Regions from separate parts of the Moellerella wisconsensis genome, predicted to be linked through region 3. Evidence: riboswitches for the same ligand, from Rfam matches in the RefSeq annotation. Region 3 holds a riboswitch; each other region holds the start of a gene.
The links. Region 3 has a riboswitch for thiamine pyrophosphate ahead of thiD (bifunctional hydroxymethylpyrimidine kinase/phosphomethylpyrimidine kinase). Riboswitches for the same ligand answer to the same signal wherever they lie in the genome.
Positions count from the first base shown of each region.

Region 1: it holds a riboswitch for thiamine pyrophosphate, as region 3 does, so the genes downstream of both, thiB (thiamine ABC transporter substrate binding subunit) here and thiD (bifunctional hydroxymethylpyrimidine kinase/phosphomethylpyrimidine kinase) in region 3, are expected to answer to the same signal.
Region 2: it holds a riboswitch for thiamine pyrophosphate, as region 3 does, so the genes downstream of both, thiC (phosphomethylpyrimidine synthase ThiC) here and thiD (bifunctional hydroxymethylpyrimidine kinase/phosphomethylpyrimidine kinase) in region 3, are expected to answer to the same signal.

Region 1 is NZ_CP093242.1:606,302-609,585, reverse strand. It holds gene ptsP (phosphoenolpyruvate--protein phosphotransferase) at 1-902, opposite strand, end outside; gene rppH (RNA pyrophosphohydrolase) at 911-1,441, opposite strand; TPP riboswitch at 1,555-1,657, shown strand; gene thiB (thiamine ABC transporter substrate binding subunit) at 1,764-2,732, shown strand; gene thiP (thiamine/thiamine pyrophosphate ABC transporter permease ThiP) at 2,708-3,284, shown strand, end outside.
Region 2 is NZ_CP093242.1:317,779-321,062, reverse strand. It holds partial or broken gene MNY66_RS01340 (ABC transporter ATP-binding protein) at 227-862, shown strand; gene MNY66_RS01335 (HAD family hydrolase) at 915-1,577, shown strand; TPP riboswitch at 1,678-1,791, shown strand; gene thiC (phosphomethylpyrimidine synthase ThiC) at 1,990-3,284, shown strand, end outside.
Region 3 is NZ_CP093242.1:2,040,684-2,043,967, reverse strand. It holds gene pagP (lipid IV(A) palmitoyltransferase PagP) at 147-734, opposite strand; TPP riboswitch at 1,338-1,426, shown strand; gene thiD (bifunctional hydroxymethylpyrimidine kinase/phosphomethylpyrimidine kinase) at 1,503-2,303, shown strand; gene yegS (lipid kinase YegS) at 2,456-3,284, opposite strand, start outside.

The sequences.
Region 1 (3,284 bases), 1.4 Mb from region 3:
AGAGCGCGTAAATCGGAACCGCGTTCGCGTAAATAGAGATCATTTAGCTGCGAAAACTGGTTAACATAGTCTTCAATGACTGATTTCACCGCCCATTCAGCGATTAAACCTTGTTCGATAGTAGCAAATAAGCGTTTTCGCAGCTGGGAGTCATTAATCAAGTGATTATAAAGATCGAAAATCGCCGCACTTTCTTTTTGCGCGCTGGCTAAAAATCGTTTACTAATTCGCCGACATTCAGCGCTTGCATCTTCCAGCGCTTCAGCCAACCGATGACGTTCGGCATCAATATCAAGAGCGCATGCCTGACACACATGTTCTAAAAGTGGCTGTGACATATCGCGCCAACCATAAGCCATGGCTATCCCATTAGCGATAGGTAAGGCCTTAATTCGATTTTGTCGATATTGACCAAAAATCCCTTTGGCTTGAGCCTGGGCTAATATGGCAGCCAGCTGCATTGATAAAGTCACCAGAAATGACTCTTCGGTTTCATTAAATAAACGACGCTCGCGCTGCTGAACCACTAAGACACCAAGCAGTTGACGGCGATAAACGATAGGAACACCGAGAAAAGCACGCATCTGCCCTTCTCGAAGTTGAGGTAATAATTTGAATTGAGGGTGTTCACGGATATCGGCAAGATTGAGCATTTCAGATTGGCGGCCAACAGCACCGACCACACCTTCATCAAAACCTAAGCGAACCGCAATCCCTTTGGGCTTTTTCAGGCCTTGGGTAGCCATTAAGTAATAGCATTGGCGTTGGCTATCTGCTAGATAAATAGAACATACATCTGTCTGCATCGCATGACAGGTTTCAGTCACTAGCAGTTCCAACGCCTCTGCCAAAGTTGTTGCCATCGCAACTTTTTCAACAATCTCCCGCAAACGCGCCAGCATAAATCCGCCTAAAACCGCCTACGGCGATGAGAATAAACAGTACGTTGCATAGGTTGTGGCTCCTGCATTGGCATCACTACAGGCGCAAATTCTTTCATTACGCGGCGATACACTTCGCGTTTAAAAGAAACCACTTGTCTGACAGGATACCAATAACTAACCCATCGCCAGCCATCAAATTCCGGCGATTTACTGCGTTGCACGTTAATTTCATTCTCGTTGCTTTGTAATTGCAATAAAAACCAACGCTGCTTCTGACCGATACACACGGGTTTTGTATCCCAACGCACCAAACGCTTGGGTAATTTGTAACGTAACCAATTTCGGGTAGACGCAAGCAGTTTAACATCTTTGCGATGTAAACCGACTTCTTCATAGAGTTCCCGATACATAGCCTGTTCTGGTGATTCCCCGGGATTAATCCCCCCTTGAGGAAACTGCCATGAATGTTGGCCATAGCGACGAGCCCACAAAACTTGCCCTTGCCGATTACAAATTACAATTCCTACATTCGGGCGGTAGCCATCATCATCGATCACCAGACTACCTCAATAACCAAATTTGAAAGATAGCTAATTGTTTCATACATACCCCAGTCGGTAAACTACTATCAATAGAGTTTGCAGATATGCGCGAAGTCACTACAATAGCCACTGACTCAACGGGGTGCTATGACGCAAATAGTCAGGCTGAGAAAAAACCCGTCGAACCTGATCCGACTAATATCGGTGTAGGGATTTGAGCGATGTACCTGCCTAATGAAACTTTCTCTTAGCGCCATCTCAAATCCTGTGTAATGTTTTTTTAATTCAGGAGTGAAGCGTGTCTCAATGCAACTATTTTAAACTCGCCACCAGCGCCATGTTAGCACTGGTTTTTAGCCATGCCGCCTTAGCCGATAAACCAACGCTTACCGTGTATACCTATGATTCCTTTGCCGCAGAATGGGGACCCGGCCCTGCAATTAAACGCAGTTTTGAACAACAATGTGGCTGCGAATTAAAATTAGTGGCGTTAGGGGATGGCGTTTCATTATTAAATCGCTTGCGTATGGAAGGTAAAAAATCCAAGGCTGACATTGTGTTAGGGCTGGATAATAACTTGATTGATACTGCACAAAAAACCGGTTTATTTAGCGAAAGTAAGATTGATCAAACGGCACTAAAATTACCGGTTGTCTGGAAAAACTCAACATTTATCCCTTTCGACTATGGATATTTCGCCTTTATCTACGACACCAATAAAATCAAAAATCCGCCCACCAGTATGGACCAACTGATAAATAGCCCTGAAAAGTGGAAAATAATTTATCAAGATCCTCGTACTAGCACGCCAGGTTTAGGATTATTGCTGTGGATGGAAAAAATATACGCCGATAAAAGCGCCGCTGAATGGCAAAAAATAGCCGCAAAAACCCTGACGGTGACTAAAGGCTGGAGTGAGGCCTATGGGCTATTCCTCAAAGGTGAAGGCGATTTTGTGCTCAGTTATACTTCCTCTCCGGGCTATCATATTTTGGCGGATAACAAAGATAATTACGCCGCTGCGCTATTTGATGAGGGCCATTACATGCAAGTTGAAGTTGCCGCACAATTAAAAAATAGCCCACAACCTGAGCTAGCGCAGCAATTTATGCAATTTATGCTAACCCCTCAATTCCAAAAGGAATTACCTACCACTAACTGGATGTATCCGGTGATTGATATCCCGTTACCAGCGGTATACGAGCAATTACCATTACCCAAAAAATCTCTCCAGTTCAGCGCAGCAGAAGTTGCTAAAGAACGTAATGCATGGACTCGTTTATGGCAAACTGCAGTCAGTCAATAATTAATCGCTCGCTTATCCCTGGGGCTATTGCCAGTGGATTGCTGATCCTTATCGCGGTATCGGCCTGTGGCGCGCTGCTATTATTTTCACCGGAGCTGAATTTTAAAGCGATTATCGATGACAGCTATTTATGGCATGTAATTCGATTTACTTTTTGGCAGGCTTTTTTGTCGGCTATTTTTTCGGTATTGCCAGCAATTTTATTAGCGAGAGCGCTCTATCGGCGACGATTTTGGGGACGAACATTGTTATTGCGTTTATGCGCGATGACTTTAGTACTACCAGTGTTAGTGGCAATTTTCGGTATTCTCTCCGTGTATGGCTCCACCGGCTGGCTAGCACAGCTCTCGGCATATTTAGGTATTGATTATCAATTCTCACCTTATGGATTGAGCGGTATTTTACTGGCACATATCTTTTTTAATCTGCCACTCGCTGCCCGTATGTTATTACTTGCACTAGAAAGCATTTCTACTGAACAACGGCAAATCGCTGCACAGTTAGGCATGAGTGAATGGCAGCAATTTCGTCTTGTGGAATGGCCGTATTTGC
Region 2 (3,284 bases), 1.7 Mb from region 3:
ATATTCCAATAACATAAAGATACTCTGTTCTGCTGAAATATCATTCATTACTTTCTAGTCTTTTTGTAAGAGAAATATTCAGTGATGTAATCCATTTTGTATTGTCCTCAGCGATTTGTCTAAAAAGTGTCATCAATATTTCAATTGTTTGTCATCTAATATTCTTACCCTGAACACGTTTCAGTAACTGAAATATTAATCGTGATTCCGTTTATCGTCAGAAATACAGCAATATCCTCATCAATTATCTGGCGGTCAGCGCCAACGTGTTGCGCTAGCTCGCACCCTAGTTATGCAACCTAAAATTTTGCTATTAGATGAGCCACTTTCAGCATTAGATGCCCGTATTCGTAAAAATTTACGTCAACAAATTCGCCGTATATAACGAGAACTTAATTTAACCACATTATTTGTCACCCATGATCAAGATGAGGCGATGATCTTATCGGATAAGATCTTTTTAATGAATCAAGGGGTAATTATTCAAAATGACAGCGCAGAAAATATCTATACTTAACCTGCTAATCAATTTGTGGCGCGTTTTATGGGGCATTACAATCTAATAGAGGCAGAAAAAGCCAATAAATTATTAGGGATTAATCAGCAAGGCATGTTGGCTATTCGTCCTGAATCTATCTATGTCCGCGAAACCGGTCGTCATTACGGTAACCATATTTCTGCACCTGTGGCGGCCACAATTGTAGAACATCAATTGTTAGGCAATATTATTCGCTATACAGTCCAAACCGCGGCAGGAGAAATGACGGTCGACTTACTCAATCGTTCTTCAGAACGTTTATTTGAGCCCGGTAGCCAGCTTGAATTATTGTTTAATAAGAATGAAATTCGCTCGCTAGCTTAATAATTAACAGACATCATATATAAGCCAATAACACAGCCTCAAGGTTACAATAATGACAACAAAAATAGCGGTGTTTGATTTAGACGAAACACTGATCCAAGGCGATAGCAGTGTATTATGGACACATTATCTATGGGATAAACAGATCATCAACGATCCCCAATTTATCGCCGAAGATAGCCGCATGATGGCACAATATAATGCGGGTATATTAGATATGCCCGCGTACCTAGCCTTTAGTATGCAAGCACTTGCGGGCATTCCAACCGAGCAAGTTGATATATGGCTCGATGACTTTGTTAATACCATCATCCTGCCCAACATTTATCCAGCAGCTCGCCAGTGTATCGACGATTATCGTCAGCGTCATATTCCCGTGATAATCATCTCTGCAACGGTCTCTTTTATTGTCAAAAAAATTGCCGCAAAACTGCATGCTGATTTTGCTATAGGTATCGATATGCAGGTGATTAATAATAGCTATTCAGGGACAATAAACGGGATTGCCAGTTTTAAAGCTGGCAAAGTAAAACGCCTCACCCAGTGGTTAAGTCAGCAACGAGTCAGCGATGCGGAAATTGTGTTTTATACCGACTCGGCTAATGATTTGCCCATGTGTTATTTTGCAGATCAAGTCATTACCATCAATGCTGACCCTCGACTGGCAGAAATCGCGATGGAGCAGCAATGGACTCAATTGCAGTGGAAAATTTAATCGATTTAGTGCTTAGCCTATCGATTATCTAGATTTAATATTATTTAACTTATAAATAATTAAGGGGGTTGTAGTTTTTATAATCCCTTTTATACTGGTTCGCATCTTGTCGGAGTGCCTAGAATACGAAAGTATACAGGCTGAGACCGTTAATTCGGGATCCGCGGAACCTGATCGGGTTAATACCCGCGAAGGGAACAAGAGTAATCAATCCGCTAGAAATATAATTTACAGACTACGCGTTTATGCTGATTACCCGCTAGGTTAATCCTCGATAACCTAACAAGCATATCGATTTATCTGCCTTATCTAGCTGCCTTAACGATACTCCCGCCAAGCTCCAGACAAGCAACTTTCTAACTATAACCCGTTATCCATTCATCCAGTGGAATAACATTGTCAGGAAATTGCTATGTCCGAAAATACTGTAATCCCTAGCCATGATGTTTCTCCAGCGCCAAGCCCTACCCGTCGCCGTAAAGCACAACGCGACGCCGCAGAAACTTATATTAATACTCTGCAAGGGGTCTCATTCCCTAATTCTAAACGTATTTATTTGACCGGCTCGCGTGCCGATATTCAAGTGCCAATGCGTGAAATTCAACTAACGCCGACCTTGCTCGGCGGCACCAAAGAACAGCCTCAATATGAACAAAATGAAGCCGTTCCTGTTTATGATACCTCGGGCGCTTATGGCGATCCCAATGCAAAATTGAATGTACATGAGGGATTAAAAAAACTGCGTAGCGCATGGATACAAGAGCGCAATGATGTCACTCAGGTCGAAAATTTAAGCTCTGATTTTACCCAACAGCGTCTCGCCGATGAAGGGCTAGACTCTCTCCGCTTTACACAACGGCCTCATCCTCTAAAAGCTAAATCTGGCCACTGTGTAACGCAATTGCACTATGCGCGTCGGGGCATAATTACCCCCGAAATGGAATTTATTGCGATCCGTGAAAATATGGGCCGCGAACGCATTCGCTCAGACGTCCTACGCCAACAACATTCTGGGCAAAATTTTGGCGCTAATTTAACCGACAATATCACCGCAGAATTTGTACGCCAAGAAGTCGCAGCCGGTAGAGCTATCATTCCTGCTAATATCAATCATCCCGAATCAGAACCTATGATTATAGGGCGCAATTTTTTGGTCAAAGTAAACGCCAATATCGGTAACTCCTCGGTCACTTCCTCTATCGAAGAAGAGGTCGAAAAACTCATTTGGTCAACCCGCTGGGGCGCAGATACGGTGATGGATTTATCCACCGGGCGTTATATACATGAAACTCGGGAATGGATCCTACGCAATAGCCCTGTGCCTATTGGTACCGTACCGATTTATCAAGCATTAGAAAAAGTTAACGGCGTGGCTGAACACCTAACCTGGGAAATGTTCCGCGATACCTTATTAGAACAAGCAGAGCAAGGCGTCGACTACTTCACAATCCATGCCGGTGTATTGCTACGTTATGTCCCGATGACCGCCAAACGCCTTACGGGGATCGTCTCTCGCGGAGGGTCGATAATGGCAAAATGGTGTTTATCACATCATCAAGAAAACTTTCTGTATCAACATTTTCGGGAAATTTGCCAACTGTGTGCCGCTTACGATGTCGCGTTATCTTTAGGTGATGGGTTACGTCCAGGTTCCATTCAAGATGCTAACGATGAAGCACAATTTGCCGAATTACATACTTTAGGTGA
Region 3 (3,284 bases):
GAATATTCGGTATAGCTAATGATCAGACGCAAATACCTAGAGTTACTGGATTAAAATAGAAACTAAAAAGGCGACTGATGATTATTCTATTAGTCGCCTTTTTATTATGAAATATTTTTACGGAGTATTTCTTGATAATCTTATTGTTACCATTTCCAACGGAACCATGCAAATAATACGTTACCATTATTATAGGTGCCTGGAACATAGGTGGCTTGAAATGCTAAACGATTATATTCAATCGAAACTAAAGGTAAAGGCAATGGCATTGGAATATAGTTATATTCATGGCGCGCCGTGATACTTAAGGTAAAACCCGCCCCCATACGAAAGCCGTCTATATCTCTGGGGATCCACATTTTCTGAAAGCCATAACCTATAATGGGTTCGACTTTGTCATTTGAATCCATAAACGCCATTGCATAAAGAGAATGCCAATCATTATCTTCATCATAGCGGTATTTACCTAGCCCTAAACCCCAAGGGGTCTCATTATATTTATCGGTTTTTTTCTTGTCATATGTCAAACGGTTATGCCAAGTTACTGCCGGTAAATAGACCTCATATTCAGGAGAATCCCATGTTTTATTGACATTGCTGGTAAATTTATCCCACAATCCCGGCGTCTTTATTGATGCAGGGGCAACGTCTGAAGTGGAAGATGCGGAGCAAGTAGCCGAGCTTAACCAGAAAGTTGAACTCGCCGCTAGGATCACCCAATTTTTTACAGTCATTACAATTCCAATATACGTTAACACATCACGTGTTTTTCATCTCTTACCCTAAAAAATCCTTCGGACAAAATGTATGTTAAAACAATCAGCAATGGCATTTAAAAATATTATATTGACCTATAATAACATTTTTTAAAAAAGTGAAAACTAATACATTATTCATTATAAGAAAAATCTTAACTTATATATGTATTAGGTTTCTATTTTTGACTTATCAGATTATAAATTTTTAGCCTTAATAAGGGGTTAGTACGGCTGATAGTATAGGGAATGGCTAGCGTACCCATTATGTAGAGGTTGATGATAGGCTAATATCAATGAATAAAAATCTAATAGTTTCTCTAGGTTATTTTTATGTGGCTGTAAATAATATTATTTAAATAATGAAAGTTTAAATAGAAAAGTGTTTTAGCATTGTTTTAGTTTGGTTTATTGTAGCGTAAATAGATAAATATAAAGTAATTATATTTGGCGACAGATAAATTAATAAAATATTAGTTGTATTTTATTGGGCTAAATGTGTTTGATTTTACCTGCTGGTTTGCGTTGGTAATTAATGCGATACTAATCTGCATATTTTATGCTTTTGCCGAAAACGGTAGAGCATTTGACTCGGGGCGCCTTTAGGCTGAGATGAACCCGTATTACCTGATCTGGATAATGCCAGCGTAGGGAAGTCGGTAAACTGGACATCTTTTTCCTGCCAAATCACCACTCCTTACCGGCACTTAAGTTACCAACACTTATAATCCGCATTTAAGGAGTGATATAGTGAGAATCAATTCATTAACCATCGCTGGAACTGATCCTAGTGGTGGAGCCGGGATTCAAGCCGATTTAAAAACCTTTTCAGCCCTTGGTGTATACGGAACCTCAGTGATTACTGCGCTGGTTGCACAAAATACCCAAGGGGTTCAAGCGGTTTACGATATTTCTTCCGAGTTTTTTGCGACTCAGCTCGCATCCGTTTTGTCAGATGTGCGAATCGATAGCGCAAAAATTGGAATGCTCTCGAATAGCCAAAATATTTCCGTTCTTGTTAGTGCCTTAAAACGCTATCCTATCCCTTATGTTGTCCTTGATACCGTTATGATTGCGAAAAGCGGTGATCCACTCTTATCTCCTGATGCGGTAAGCACTATGGTGAGCCAACTTCTGCCGTTGGTCTCATTAATTACACCAAATCTACCGGAGGCTGCGACATTATTGGCGACTTCTGTTGCTACGAATGAAAATCAAATGAAAATACAAGGAAGGATGTTATTGGCAGCAGGTTGCCAAGCGGTATTAATGAAGGGGGGGCATTTGAATGAAGCAGAAAGTCCAGATTGGTTATTTACTGCACAAGGTGAATGGCGATTTACCGCGCCGCGTATTAATACAGTGAATACTCATGGTACTGGCTGTACGTTATCAGCAGCACTTGCAGCATTACGGCCTAAATTTAGTAACTGGCAAACCACATTACCGGTGGCTAAAAATTATTTACAGCAGGCTTTATTGATGGCGGACTCATTAGAAGTTGGTCAGGGTATTGGACCAGTTCATCACTTTCATCAATGGTGGTAACTATCTGTAATGGTGTAACTATGTGTTGGGGGATCATTAACGGGACAATAAACTCCAACACACAATTGTGTTAATAACTGTACAAATAGGAGTAAAAACAGCAGTAAAAATAGCGCTAAAGACTGCCAAAAGTAGCGGAAAATGTGCACTATCTAAGATAATAGATCACATTGTGGCGGTAATCGACAGCGAATAATGCTAGGCAAAATCTCAAAGCGGAACGTTTCACCAGACAGTGGTTCGCCATCGAGATTAAATACCATTTTATGTGGGGAATGAATTTTTATCCATGAACTCGTTCTGCGGATAATACTGTCATTTTTTTCGGGATTAAATAGGTTATTGACGATAGCCGGAATTATTTCACGCGCAGGGATCAGCAGAAGGTCTAATTTTCCATCATCGACTAATGCGTTTGGAGTTAGAGCTTGTCCGCCGCCGGCTTGTCGACCATTACCAATACCGATAACTAAGGTTTCACCTTCCCAATTGAAATCTTCGGCTTCGACGCGACAAATATCTGTTTTTAGTGTATCGGGTCTAAATAGCCCGTTGACAAAATAGGCCATGCCACCTAGTGCAGATTTGAGGGCCGCGGGGGTTTCTGTTGTTATACGGGTGCCAAAACCACCGGTAGCCATATTGACGAAATAAAAGTCATCATTAACTTTAGCTAAGTCGATAAGGGTTGCTTTTCCTTTAATAGCTAAAGCTAAGGCATTATCGATCTCGATTGGGATCCCAGCACTGGTGGCAAAATCATTGGCAGTACCTAGCGGCAGAATGGCGAGAGCAGGCCTTGAGCTACTCTGGCAGCGCATTAGGGCGGTAGCTACGGCATTAATAGTTCCATCACCACCACCAGCAATAACTGTGTCTATACCCGTGTTCACGGCTTCGTCGATAAAGCGAGTTAAATCATCAGGTTCCCAAGAGACACGAACTAGAATATTTGCACCTTCATGACGTAATTTCTCTACT